Regions from separate parts of the Methylobacterium sp. 391_Methyba4 genome, predicted to be linked through region 2. Evidence: predicted binding sites of a transcription regulator. Region 2 holds the regulator's gene; each other region holds the start of a gene.
The links. The regulator LexA, encoded in region 2, represses DNA repair genes until DNA is damaged. The targets are predictions, from matches to a motif close to TGTTCNNNNTGTGTTCNG.
Positions count from the first base shown of each region.

Region 1 (4,237 bases), 1.3 Mb from region 2:
TGGCGTCCGTCATCCGTCTCGTCGAGGTCGATGGCGAAGCCGCTGCGCGCCACGACGCGGCTGATGGCCGAGCGCCCCGCCGGGGTCGAGCAGGCGAGCAGAGCCCGGGTCGGGGCGCGGCGCCGGGCATCGGCGTGGAGCAGCTGCTCGATATGGCCTGGATCGAGGGGGGTCTTCAGGACCTCGTAGGCCCCGAGGCTGGTGGCGATCTCCTGCCAGTGCGGCAGGACGCGGGTGGCGACCAGAACCAGACAGGGCGGCTCCGCACCCGCGCGACGCGCCACGGCGACGGCTTCGGGCCCGCTCAGGTCGTCAAGCTGAAGCCCGACGAAGGCCAGAGTCGGGCGGTGACGCAGCAGGATGTCGCAGAGCGCCTGACCGGAGGTCGCCTCGTCGATCACAGCGCGTGGATCGAAGCGCAGGACGATCTCTCGCAGGGAGAGGCGCCGGCCCGGATCGCAATCCGCGATCACGACACGTGCCGGCGCCCCTCCGTCCTCAAGCTCCATGACGCCCGCCCAAGCCGATCCGAATGTTCATGCTCATAGTGGCTGAAGATCGTGACGAAGCTCTTAAAAAGTGCGGTTGTGCAATGAGCCGATCGGATGACGCGTCTATAGATGATGTTGAACAGCCCCGAAGTCGAAACTTCCAGCACTCTTGATCAGCGACCCGCCCGGGGATGGGCCGCCGCGTAGGCGCTCATGAGACGGGCGGCATCGACCTGGGTGTAGAGCTGAGTGGTGGACAGGGAGGCGTGGCCGAGGAGTTCCTGGATCGCGCGCAATTCACCCTGGCGGGCCAGCAGATGGGTGGCGAAGGAGTGCCGCAGGGCGTGCGGCGTGGCGCTGTCGGGCAGGCCGAGGGCTCCCCGCGCGCGGGCCACCGTATACTGGATGATCCGCGGCGACAGGCCCCCCCCGCGCGCGCCGACGAAGAGCGGCCCCTCCGGCGGCAGCGGCAGCGGGCAGGCGGCGAGGTAGTCGGCCACGGCCTGCGCCACCACGGGCAGGATCGGCACCATGCGCTGCTTGCCGCCCTTGCCGAGCACGGTGACCTGGTCGACCCCGGGCAGGGGCGCGTCGCGGCGAGTCAGTCCGAGGGCCTCGGAGATGCGCAGGCCTGCGCCGTAGAGCAGCGCCAGCACGGCGGCATCCCGGGCGAGAACCCAGGGCGCGCGTTCCTCGCCGGCGCGAATCGCCGTGTCGGTCAACGCCACGGCGGCGCTGACGGGCAGGGGTCGCGGAAGCCGCCGCGGAACCTTGGGCGAGCGCACGCCGCCCAGGGCCGAGACGGTGCCGAAGCCCTCGCGTTCGAGGAAGCGTGCGAAGGAGCGCAGGCCCGCGAGCATGCGCATCAGCGAGCGCCCGGAGACCTCCTCGGCCCGGCGCGCCGCCATGAAGGCGCGGATGTCCCGCACCTTCAAGCCGACGAGCATCGGGATGGTCGGCGTGCTTTGCCGCGACGCGAGGTGGTGGAGAAACTGACGGAGGTCACGCCCGTAAGCCTCGACGGTGTTGGGCGACATTCGCCGCTCGCGGGCCAGCCCCTCGATCCAGGCCTGGACGGCCGCGCGGAGGCGGGCATCGCCCGGAAACAGCAGCCGATCGCCTTCGGTTTCGTGCGCGCTCATGGTGCCACTCGACCGGATCATCCTTGCTGGGAGCTTAAGACCCTGCCTTGGTGAAACCGGGTGTTCACGATACGTACGGCAGCCTCGGGCCGTTCACCGAGCCGTGGAGCCCCATGACAACCCCCATCCGCATCCTCGGCATCGATCCCGGCCTGCGCCGCACCGGCTGGGGCCTGATCACCGCGCAGGGCACGAAGCTCACCTACGGCGATTGCGGCGTCGTGACCTCGGACGGCGACCTGCCGCTGGCCCTGCGCCTGCGCGAGCTGTTCGAGGGGATCAGCCGCATCGTCGAGACCGTGCGGCCCGACGAGGTCGCCGTGGAGGAGACCTTCGTCAACAAGGACGCGCAGGCGACGCTCAAGCTGGGTCACGCCCGGGCGATGGCGCTGGTGGTGCCGGCCCTCGCCGGCCTGCCCGTGTTCGAATACGCCGCGAACCTGATCAAGAAGACCGTGGCGGGCTCCGGTCACGCCGAGAAGGTACAGATCCAGGCGATGGTGCGCTTCCTCCTGCCGAAGGCCGAGTTCCGCGTGGCGGACGCCGCCGACGCGCTGGCCATCGCGATCACCCATGCCAGCCATCGGGACGCCCACGCCCTTCGGCAGGCGCATCTGCCGAAGGGCAAGCGCCGCACGCTCACCGGCCAGGCGGCCGCGGGACAGGGGCTCGAAGGGAAGGGATTCTCCGCCGCCGCAGCCGCGCGCATCGAGGCCGCATTGGCGAAACAGGGCTGACGGGATCGGGAAGAACTTGGTGGGGGAAGTAGGACTCGAACCTACGAAGCTTACGCAGCGGATTTACAGTCCGCCCCCTTTGCCGCTCGGGACATTCCCCCAAGGCAGGTTTCTCACCCGCGGCGCCCTTATGGTGAGGGGGCGGCCGGGTGTCAACGCTTATGGTGAGCTGATCCGCGTTGGCGCGTGCGGCAACCGTGGAGAGCGGTGCGGTTTCGATCGATCGCACCGCGCGAGCGCCTCCCTGTCCGCCCCTCCGGGACGGGGACGAAAACGCGAACGTTCCGCGACTCCAGGGATTCACAAAGGAATCCGGATCGGCCACGGTGCGCGGATGTCATCCTGCTTCGCCAGTCCTTGACCCGCCCCGCCCCGTCTCTGCGGTCCCACCAGCGCACGCTGATGGCCCTGGTCGCGGCCATGGCGCGCGGCGAGGCGGCCCATGTCCGGAAGATCCTGGCCGCGGTGACGCCGGGCGGCGGCAAGTCGCTGCTGCCGGTGATCGCCGCGCACGGGCTGATCGCCGCCGGGCTCGTCGAACGCGTGGTCTGGGTGGTGCCGCGGGATTCCCTGCGATTGCAGGCGGAGGAGGCTTTCGCCGACCCACTCTGGCGCGCCGCGTTCGGGCACGCTCTCAGCGTGCGGGCGGCGGACAACGAGCGCGACCCGGCGCGGGGTCTGGCCGGCTACGTCACCACCTATCAGGCGGTCGCCGCCGCCCCGGCGCTCCACCTCGCGGAAGCCCGGGCGCACCGGACCCTGCTGGTCGTCGATGAGGTCCATCACCTGCCGGTGCCCGGACGGCCCGGCGCCGACGAGAACGCCGCCGAGGACGCGGAAGCGGGGGCGTGGTCCCGCGCGATGCTGCCCGTCATGGAGGCAGCGACCGTTCGCCTCTACCTGTCCGGGACGCTGGAGCGCGCGGACGGGCGACGCATCCTCGGCCTGCCCTATCAGCCCGCCGCGCCCGGCCGCGGGCCGGATCTCGACCTCGACGCGCCCGGCCTCGCGGTGATCGGCTATTCGCGGGCCCAGGCGCTGGCCGAGCGGGCGGTGCTGCCGGTGACCTTCGGCGCCATCGACGGCGAGGCCAGCTGGCTGGAGGGCGGCCGGATCGCCGGCGACAGTCCGCGGGTCGGCCCGCACCGGCTGGGTGCGGGCTCGGTCCGGATCACCACCCGGCCGGCCCTGTTCACCGCCCTGCGGACCGGCTTCGCCCGCGACCTGCTGAGCGAGGCCTTCTTCGCCACGAAGCGCCTGCGTGCCCGGCGCCGGGCCGAGCGGGATCTCCCGCCCGGCGAGCCGGCCCGGGGGCTCGGCAAGCTCCTCGTGGTGGCGCCCGATCAGGCGAGCGCGCGGGCCTACCTCGCCACCCTGCGGGACTGGATGCCGGCCGGGCAGGGCGAGCGCGACGTCCGGCTCGCGACCTCCGGCCAGGGCGACGCCCACGCGGCGCTCGCCGCGTTCCGGCTCACGCCGGAACCGGCCGTGCTGGTGACGGTGGCCATGGCGTATGAGGGCCTCGACGCCCCCGAGGTCGCGGTGGTCGCAGCGCTGACCCATATCCGCTCGCGGCCCTGGCTGGAGCAAATGCTCGCCCGGGCCACCCGGGTCGATCCGCATGCGGGCTCCTACGACGGGCAGCAGGCCCTGATCTTCCACCCCGACGACCCGCTCTTCGCCCGGTTCCGCCTGGAACTGGAGACCGAGCAGGGCAGCAGCGTGCGGCCGCCCCGCGAGCGGCCGGCGAGCGCCATCGTGCCCGAGCGGACCCGCTGGCGCGACGACGAGCCGGCCGGGATCACGCCCCTGGAGAGCAACGCGATCGGGCTGCGCTACGCCCTGCTGCGCCCCCGCCTGCCCGAGC
Region 1 is NZ_CP121475.1:1,267,695-1,271,931, forward strand. It holds gene P9K36_RS06095 (response regulator) at 1-509, opposite strand, end outside; gene P9K36_RS06100 (tyrosine recombinase XerC) at 665-1,633, opposite strand; gene ruvC (crossover junction endodeoxyribonuclease RuvC) at 1,747-2,370, shown strand; tRNA gene P9K36_RS06110 (tRNA-Tyr) at 2,388-2,471, opposite strand; gene P9K36_RS06115 (DEAD/DEAH box helicase family protein) at 2,773-4,237, shown strand, end outside.
Region 1: a site for LexA is predicted at 1,695-1,712, ahead of ruvC (crossover junction endodeoxyribonuclease RuvC). Genes of this name have one in related genera too.

Region 2 (4,237 bases):
CGTCTCCCTCGTGGTGATGCCCTCCGCGGTGATCGGGATCCTCGCCTATCCCTTCGCCCTCGACCGCCCGATCTGGTGGCTGATGGGTCAGGCGGTGGGGGGCATGCTCGCCGTCTCCCATTGGATCGCCGGGTTCGAGCGGGCCATCGTGGTCGTACCGGCCTTCGGCACCGCGGCGCTGTTCCTGCTGACCGCGGGCCTGCTGCTCGCGACGTTACCGGCCTCCCGCCTGCGCTGGCTCGCCGTGCCGCCGATCCTGCTCGGACTCGTCGTCGCGGCCCGACCCGACCGCTACGACCTCTATGTCGATCGGCAGGGTGCGGGGGCCGCGGTGCGGGGGCCGGACGGACGGCTCGCGGCCCTCGGCAGCCCGTCCGGCTTCGTCCTCGAACAATGGCTGAAGGCGGACGGCGACGGACGGGGAGCCGGGGCACTGATCGTCCGATCGGGCAGCGGCCGCTGTGATCGGCTCGGATGCACCGCGCGCCTGCCGGACGGACGGGCGGTCGCCCTGGTCCGGGACCGGCGGGCCTTCCCGGAGGATTGCGCCCGCGCCGCGGTGCTGATCACGGGCCTCGTGGCCCCACCGACCTGCACCGGCCCCCTGGTGATCGACCGGCGCGTCCTGGCCGCCCAGGGCGCCGTCGCCCTCAGGTCCGATGGCGAGAGCTTCGTCGCCCATCACGCCCGGGCCGATGGCCGCGCCGTGCCCTGGCGACCACGCTCGGGACACGGGCCGGGACCGCCACAATTGGTCACCGCGCCCTCCGCGGAGGCCCGCGCCTCTGACGACGGGGCGACAACGCCTCCGGAAACCGATGCGTCGGGCGGGGACTTCGCCCCCGGCGACGCGCCGGCCGAGCCGCTTCAGTAGCGGCGGACGAGGCTGACGAGGCGGCCCTGGATCCGGACCCGGTCGGGCCCGAGGACGCGCGTCTCGTAGGCCGGGTTGGCGGCCTCCAGGGCGATCGAGGAGCCGCGGCGGCGCAGACGCTTGAGCGTCGCCTCCTCGTCGTCGATCAGCGCCACGATGATGTCGCCGGTATTGGCCGTGTCCTGCTTGCGGATCACCACGAGGTCGCCGTCGAGGATGCCGGCCTCGACCATCGAGTCGCCGCGCACCTCCAGGGCGTAGTGCTCGCCGCCGGCCACGAAATCCGGCGACAGGGTGATGGCATGGCTTTGGTTCTGGATCGCCGAGACCGGCGTACCGGCGGCGATCCGGCCCATCACCGGGATCGAAATGGCACGACCGGCGTCATCGATCATCCGCGTGCTGGCCGGGGCCGGCGGCTGCTTGGACTTGCCGCCCTCGACCACGCTCGGGGTGAAACGGCGCGGCTCGGCCGGGGCCGAAGATGGGGCCGAAGATGGGACCGTCTGGCTCAGGCTCTCGGGAATGCGGATCACCTCGATGGCGCGCGCCCGATTCGGCAGGCGCCGGAGGAAGCCGCGCTCCTCCAGGGCCGTGATCAGCCGGTGGATGCCGGATTTCGACTTGAGGTCGAGGGCGTCCTTCATCTCGTCGAAGGACGGCGGGACGCCGCATTCCTGCATCCGGCTCTGGATGAAACGCAGGAGGTCCAGCTGCTTGCGCGTGAGCATCGAAGGGGGACTCGCGGCTTGGCAGACCGCCCCGTGACGGTCTCTGAAACAAATCACGAACAGGTTAAACGTTCCGCAAGTGTTCCGCAAGGGCGGCACCGCTACGCTTGGCGCGTCGCTCCGCGCTCGCGGGAGCAAGGTCGAGAAACGCATTGACGGCGCAAGCGGAGCCGTTTCAATGCACCGCGGCGCCCCGCCGGGAAGGCGGCGGATCCGGGCCGCGGGCTGGGACCCTCTTGGGATGACGAGGATGCGACGACCCGCAGCTCTGCTGCCCCTCGGCCTCGCCGCCCTCGGCCTCGCCGGCTGCACCACCGGGTTCTCCTACATCTCGCGGAACTACGTGGCGCTCACCCCCCAGGTGGTGACGATCGGCTGCAAGGAGCCCTACGAGGTCTACGACAACCGGCAGATGCGCCGGATGCTGATCGTCTCGAACGCCCTGCGCGAATATACCGGCTGCAACCTGAGCGAGGCCCGGATCGATCCGGAGCCGAACGCCACCCGGGTGAAGCGCTTCCGCACCGCCGCCCGGGCCTATCTCGACGAGACCGTGCGCGAGGATTGCCGGATCACCGGCGAGACCGTGTTCGATCCGCTGAAGACCGAGTTCGCCTACGCCTGCGACACGCCGATCGAGAAGCGCGGCACCGTGGTCCCCCGCCTGCCGGGCCGCAATCCCGGTCTCGCCCGCTGACCGACCGGCGGCGCGCCGTCAGGCGCCCGGCTTCGGGAAGGTCCGTTCCGCCGCGTCGCCGGCGGCGGCGAGCAGGGCGCGGGCGAAGGCCCGGGCTTCCGCCCGGTCGAGAACGATCGCGGCGGTGACCGGCGCGCCGCCGAGGTCGGCCAGGGCGAGTTCCAGGCGCACCCCGTCGGGCACGGCGGTCGCCTGCAGGCTCCAGCCGGAGCCCCGATCCGTGCTCTCCGCCATCACATGTCCCTCCCGCCTGCCCCGGGAAAACGCCGCAGGCGCCCGCCGGAACCGGCCGTGCGCGGGACTGTTCCCGAGCCGTGCCCAGCGCTTCCCTGCCTCGCCTGTCCGCTTACCTCAAGGCCGCAGGCCCCGGACTCGTGGTGATGCTGGCCGATACGGATGTCGGAAGCCTCATCACGGCGGCCCAGAGCGGGGCGCGCTGGGGCTATTCGCTCCTGCTCCTCCAGATCCTGCTGGTGCCAATCCTGTACGTCGTCCAGGAGCTGACGGTGCGACTCGGGACCGCCACCGGACGCGGCCACGGCGCGCTGATCCGGGAGCGCTACGGGCCGGCCTGGGCCTGGATCTCGTACGGCGGCCTCGTGGTCGCCGGCATCGGCGCCATCGTCACGGAATTCTCCGGCATCGCCGGCATCGGGGACCTGTTCGGGGTGCCGCGGCTCGTGAGCCTCGGCCTGCCGGCCTGCCTGCTCCTGGGGCTCGTCTTCACCGGGAGCTACCGGCGCGTCGAGGTCGTGGCGATCGTGGTCGGCCTGTTCGAGCTGGTCTTCGTCGGGCTCGCCGTCGCGGCGCGGCCGAACCTGCCCGAGATCGTCGCCTCCTTCGGGCACATGCCGCTGGGCGACGGCCAGTTCCGGGTGCTGATCGCGGCCAATATCGGCGCGGTGATCATGCCGTGGATGATCTTCTACCAGCAGTCGGCGATCGTCGATAAGGGCCTGGGCTGGGAGCACGCGCGGCGCTCGCGGCTCGACACACTCGTGGGTGCGGTGGTCTCGCAATGCGTGATGGGCGCGATCCTCGTCGCCGCCGCCGCCACGATCGGCAAGGCCGGGCAGGGCAGCGCGAAGGGGCTGGAGACCGTCGGCGATCTCGCGGGCGCCTTCACGCCGGCCCTGGGGCCGTGGCTCGGGCAGGTGGTGTTCGGGGTGGGCATCATCGCGGCGGCCTTCGTGGCGCTCAACGTCGTGGCCCTGGCGCTGGCCTGGGGGTTCGGCGACGTGACCGGCCGGCCGCACTCCCTGGAGCAGTCGCCCCGGGAGGCTCCGGCCTTCTACGGCGCCTTCGCGCTCGCGGTCGCGGCCGGCGCGGTCGCCGTGCAGCTCGTGCCGGATCTCGTGGCGCTCAACATCGCCGTGGAGGTGATGAACGCGCTGCTCCTGCCCCTGGCGCTCGGCCTGCTGATCCTCCTCGCCACCCGGGCCCTGCCAGAGGGGCAGCGCGTGGCGGGCGTCTACAAGGGGGTGGTCTACGCGGTGTCGGGGATCACGATCGCGTTCGCGATGGTCGGCGTCCTGGACGGGGTGGGCCTGCTCTGACGCGATTGACGCGGGGCCTCCGATGATGTCTCCCGCGGGCTCCGATCAGGTGGAGTTCGAACATGCAAGAGATCTGGTTCCGCACGGGCGAGGCCACGGTGCTGGCGGCCGAGGGCCAGTACACCGACGCCATGCCGGAGGTGCTGATCGGCTCGGTGCGCGGTCCGGTCGGCCAGGCCTTCGCGTCGATGATGGGGCAGGTCCAGGGCCACACGCGGATGTTCGTGGTCCGCGACCTCAACCAGCTCGTGCGCCCTGCCACGATGATGACCACCAAGGTCACGATCCACACGGCCGAGTATGCCGAGCTCCTCGGCGGCGTGGTCCAGGCCGCCACCGGCGACGCGATCGTGGACTGCATCATCGAGGGCATCCTGCC
Region 2 is NZ_CP121475.1:2,571,116-2,575,352, reverse strand. It holds gene P9K36_RS11955 (ComEC/Rec2 family competence protein) at 1-874, shown strand, start outside; gene lexA (transcriptional repressor LexA) at 868-1,605, opposite strand; gene P9K36_RS11945 (hypothetical protein) at 1,856-2,302, shown strand; gene P9K36_RS11940 (hypothetical protein) at 2,321-2,536, opposite strand; gene P9K36_RS11935 (divalent metal cation transporter) at 2,617-3,858, shown strand; gene fae (formaldehyde-activating enzyme) at 3,921-4,237, shown strand, end outside.

Region 3 (4,237 bases), 220 kb from region 2:
GCCGCGTCGCCTTCCGGCGCGCCATGAAGCGGGCCGTTCAGTCGGCCATGCGTCTCGGCGCCGAGGGCATCCGGATCAACTGCTCGGGTCGTCTCGGCGGCGCCGAGATCGCCCGCCAGGAATGGTACCGCGAGGGCCGGGTCCCGCTGCACACGCTGCGTGCGGACGTGGATTACGGCACGGCCACGGCGTTCACGACCTACGGCACCTGCGGCATCAAGGTGTGGGTGTTCAAGGGCGAGATCCTTGAGCACGATCCGATGGCTCAGGATAAGAAGGCCCAGGAAGAGGGCGGCCGCTCCGGCGGACGCCGTGAGCGCGATGGCGAGGGCGGCCGCGAGCGCGGACGCCGCGAGCGCGAGCACGCGTAAGGTAGGAAGCCATGCTGCAACCGAAAAAGACCCGCTTCCGCAAGCAGTTCAAGGGCCGCATCCACGGTGCGGCCAAGGGCGGCTTCGAGCTGAACTTCGGCCAGTTCGGCCTGAAGGCGGTGGAGCCTGAGCGCATCACCGCCCGCCAGATCGAGGCGGCCCGCCGCGCGATCACCCGCGAGATGAAGCGCCAGGGCCGCGTCTGGATCCGGGTGTTCCCGGACGTGCCGGTCTCGTCGAAGCCGACCGAGGTCCGCATGGGCTCCGGTAAGGGCGCCCCGGACTATTGGGCGGCCCGGGTCCATCCCGGCCGGATCATGTTCGAGGTCGACGGCGTTGCCGAGAACATCGCCAAGGAGGCGCTCCGCCTCGGCGCCGCGAAGCTTCCGATCCGCACGCGGGTCGTCCAGCGCATCGCCGACTGAACGGAGGATATCGTGAAGTCGACCCAGAGAGTGTCTGATCTCAAGGCCCTGTCGCCGGATCAGCTGAATGACGAGTTGATCAACCTCAAGAAGGAGCAGTTCAACCTGCGCTTCCAGGGGGCCACCGGCCAGCTCGAGAACGTCGCCCGCGTCCGTGAGGTCCGTCGCGACATCGCCCGTGTCCGGACGCTGCAGCGCGCGAAGACGCTGCAGGCGGCCAAGAGCTGATACGGGCCGCTAGGAGAACACCATGCCGAAGCGCATCCTGCAGGGCACCGTCGTTAGCGACAAGGGTGAGAAGACCATCGTGGTCAAGGTGGAGCGCCGCTTCACCCATCCGGTGATGAAGAAGACCGTCCGCCGCTCGAAGAACTACCACGCGCACGACGAGGCGAATGTCGCCAAGGTCGGGCAGACGGTGTTCATCGAGGAGTGCCGTCCCTTCTCGAAGACCAAGACCTGGAAGCTGGTCGAGGGCGACGCCGCCCAGGCCGAGGCCGGCGAGGCTGCCTGATCCTGGGATCCCGGCGGCTGCGGTCTCCGCATCCGCCTGATCCCGGCCCGCGACGCTGTGGGATGGCCCCCGAGACGGGTCCATTCCTGGGTCGCGGCATGACCGGTTCGACGAACGCCCGGACGCAATTCGACTCGCAAGAGCCGGATTCGTGCCGGGCTTCGTCGTTTCGGCATCCTGCGATCTGAATGCGTGTGCAGGTGCCGAGTGGCCGTCTCTGCCGGGACGGCCGATCGGCGCGGTCACGTGGCATCCGGGACGGGGGCTTGCCTGTTCGGCGGTGCCCCAACTCTGCGTCGAGGATCTCTGAGGCTGCGGCCGAGACGGGACGCCCGCTTCTTTCTATTCCGCTATCGGATCGGTGCCTCGGGCCCAAAACAAAACCCCATGGCGATCCTGGGATCGCCATGGGGCTCGGTCTTCAGGGATCGGGCGCCGGACTTGGTCCATCGCCCGGTCTTCGGATCAGGCTTCGCCTTCGTCGAGATCGTCGGCGGTCGGGGTCGCGTTCTCCAGGATTTTCTCGGCGACCAAGCCGGAATTCTGCCGGATGGAGCCCTCGATCTCGGCGGCGATCTTCGGGTTGTCGCGCAGGAAGCCCTTCGCGTTCTCGCGGCCCTGGCCGAGGCGCTGGCTGTTATACGAGAACCACGCGCCGGACTTCTCGACGATGCCGGCCTTCACGCCGAGGTCGATCAGCTCACCGACCTTCGACACGCCCTCGCCGAACATGATGTCGAACTCGACCTGCTTGAACGGCGGCGCGACCTTGTTCTTCACCACCTTGACGCGGACCTGGTTGCCGATCGCCTCGTCGCGATCCTTCAGGGTCGAGATGCGGCGGATGTCGAGGCGCACCGAGGCGTAGAACTTCAGGGCGTTGCCGCCCGTGGTGGTCTCGGGGCTGCCGTACATCACGCCGATCTTCATCCGGATCTGGTTGATGAAGATGACCATGCAGTTCGAGCGTGAGATCGAGCCGGTCAACTTGCGCAGGGCCTGGCTCATCAAACGGGCCTGAAGGCCCGGCTGGCTCTCGCCCATCTCGCCCTCGATCTCGGCGCGCGGGGTCAGCGCGGCCACCGAGTCGACCACCAGCACGTCGATGGCGCCGGAGCGCACCAGCGTGTCGGTGATCTCCAGGGCCTGCTCGCCCGTATCGGGCTGCGAGATCAGCAGGTCGTCGAGGTTGACGCCGAGCTTGCGGGCATAGACCGGATCGAGGGCGTGCTCGGCATCCACGAAGGCGCAGACGCCGCCCTTCTTCTGGGCCTCGGCGATGGTGTGGAGCGCCAGCGTCGTCTTGCCGGACGATTCGGGGCCGTAGATCTCGATCACCCGGCCGCGCGGGAGGCCGCCGACGCCGAGGGCGATGTCGAGGCCCAGCGATCCGGTCGAGACGGTCTCGACCTCCTGAACCTTGTCGTTCTTGCCGAGCCGCATGATCGAGCCCTTGCCGAAGGCGCGCTCGATCTGAGCCAGGGCGGCGTCAATGGCCTTGGACTTGTCCTTGTCCACGGGGGGCATGTCGACCACTTTCAATGCGGGCTGGGCCATCTGGCGGGCTCCTTATGAAGGGGTTGGACGCAGTTCACAACGCGCGTCCCCACCGCCTTCATGTACCTGTTTTGTTCTATTTCGACAAGGGCGGTACCGTGGGTTGTGCATAGCCTGCCGGCGCCACCGATGCGGTTCAGGGCGAACCGCGGCCTCCGGCGCACCGATCCGTCGGGGGCATGCCCGGGATCCGGTGCCGCACTCCGTTCAGGGTCTGAACACGGTGGGCGGCACCGGATGCCGGATTTCGCAGGGAAGGGCCGGGACGCTGCCATCGACGACGCCATCGACGCCGTTCAATCGGCCATCGTCTTCTTCACGGTCTCGACGAGCTGCTTCAGACTGAAGGGCTTCGGCAGGAAGTTGAAGGTCTCCCCCTCCGGCAGGTTCTTGCGGAAGGCGTCCTCGGCGTAGCCGGAGACGAAGATCACCTTCAGGTCGGGCTGATGCTTGCGCACCTCCCGCAGCAGGGTCGGGCCGTCCATCTCGGGCATGACGACGTCGGAGACGACGAGGTCGATCGGCTGAGTGCCCTCGCGGACGATCGCCAGGGCCTCGAGGCCGGAGGCCGCCTCCAGGACCGTGTAGCCGCGGGCCGAGAGGGCGCGGCTGTTGACCGCCCGGACGGGATCCTCGTCCTCCACGAGCAGGATGGTGCCCTGCCCCGTATGATCCGCGGCGGGCTTGCGCGGCGCCGGCTTGTCGGCCGTGGCCGGAGCCGGTGCACTCCGCGGCGCGCCGGCATCGCCCGGCTCGGCAGCCGGCCGCGGCGACCCGGAGACCGGCGCGAGCGGCTCCGCGCGCGGGAGCGCCGGCACCGCAGCCGGGGCCGGAACCTCCTCCGGTTCGGCCACGGGCACATGCCGCGGCAGGTAGATGCGGAAGGCGGTCCCCTCCCCGATCGTCGACTGCACGTCGATGGTGCCGCCCGATTGCTTGACGATGCCGAACACCGTCGACAGGCCGAGTCCGGTGCCCTTGCCGATCTCCTTGGTGGTGAAGAACGGCTCGAAGATCTTCTCCATCAGCTCGGGGGGGATGCCCTGGCCGGTGTCGCGCACCTCGATCAGCACGTGGTCGCCGGCCGGCGCCCCGCCGCGTCCCTCCGCATCGGAGGCCGCCCCCGGATCCAAGACGTTCTCCGTCCGGATCATCAGCTTGCCGCCCTCCGGCATGGCGTCGCGGGCGTTGACCGCGAGATTGACGATCACCTGCTCGAACTGGTTGACGTCGGCCTTCACGGGCCAGACCTCGCGGCCGTGCTTCAGCTCCAGGGCGACCCGCTCGCCGAGCAGGCGCTTGAGCAGGAGAGTGAGTTCGGAGAGCGCCTCTCCGACATTCATCACCTCCGGACGCAGGGTCTGCCTCCG
Region 3 is NZ_CP121475.1:2,789,741-2,793,977, forward strand. It holds gene rpsC (30S ribosomal protein S3) at 1-371, shown strand, start outside; gene rplP (50S ribosomal protein L16) at 383-796, shown strand; gene rpmC (50S ribosomal protein L29) at 809-1,024, shown strand; gene rpsQ (30S ribosomal protein S17) at 1,047-1,310, shown strand; gene recA (recombinase RecA) at 1,776-2,867, opposite strand; gene P9K36_RS12990 (PAS domain-containing sensor histidine kinase) at 3,164-4,237, opposite strand, start outside.
Region 3: a site for LexA is predicted at 2,929-2,946, ahead of recA (recombinase RecA). Genes of this name have one in related genera too.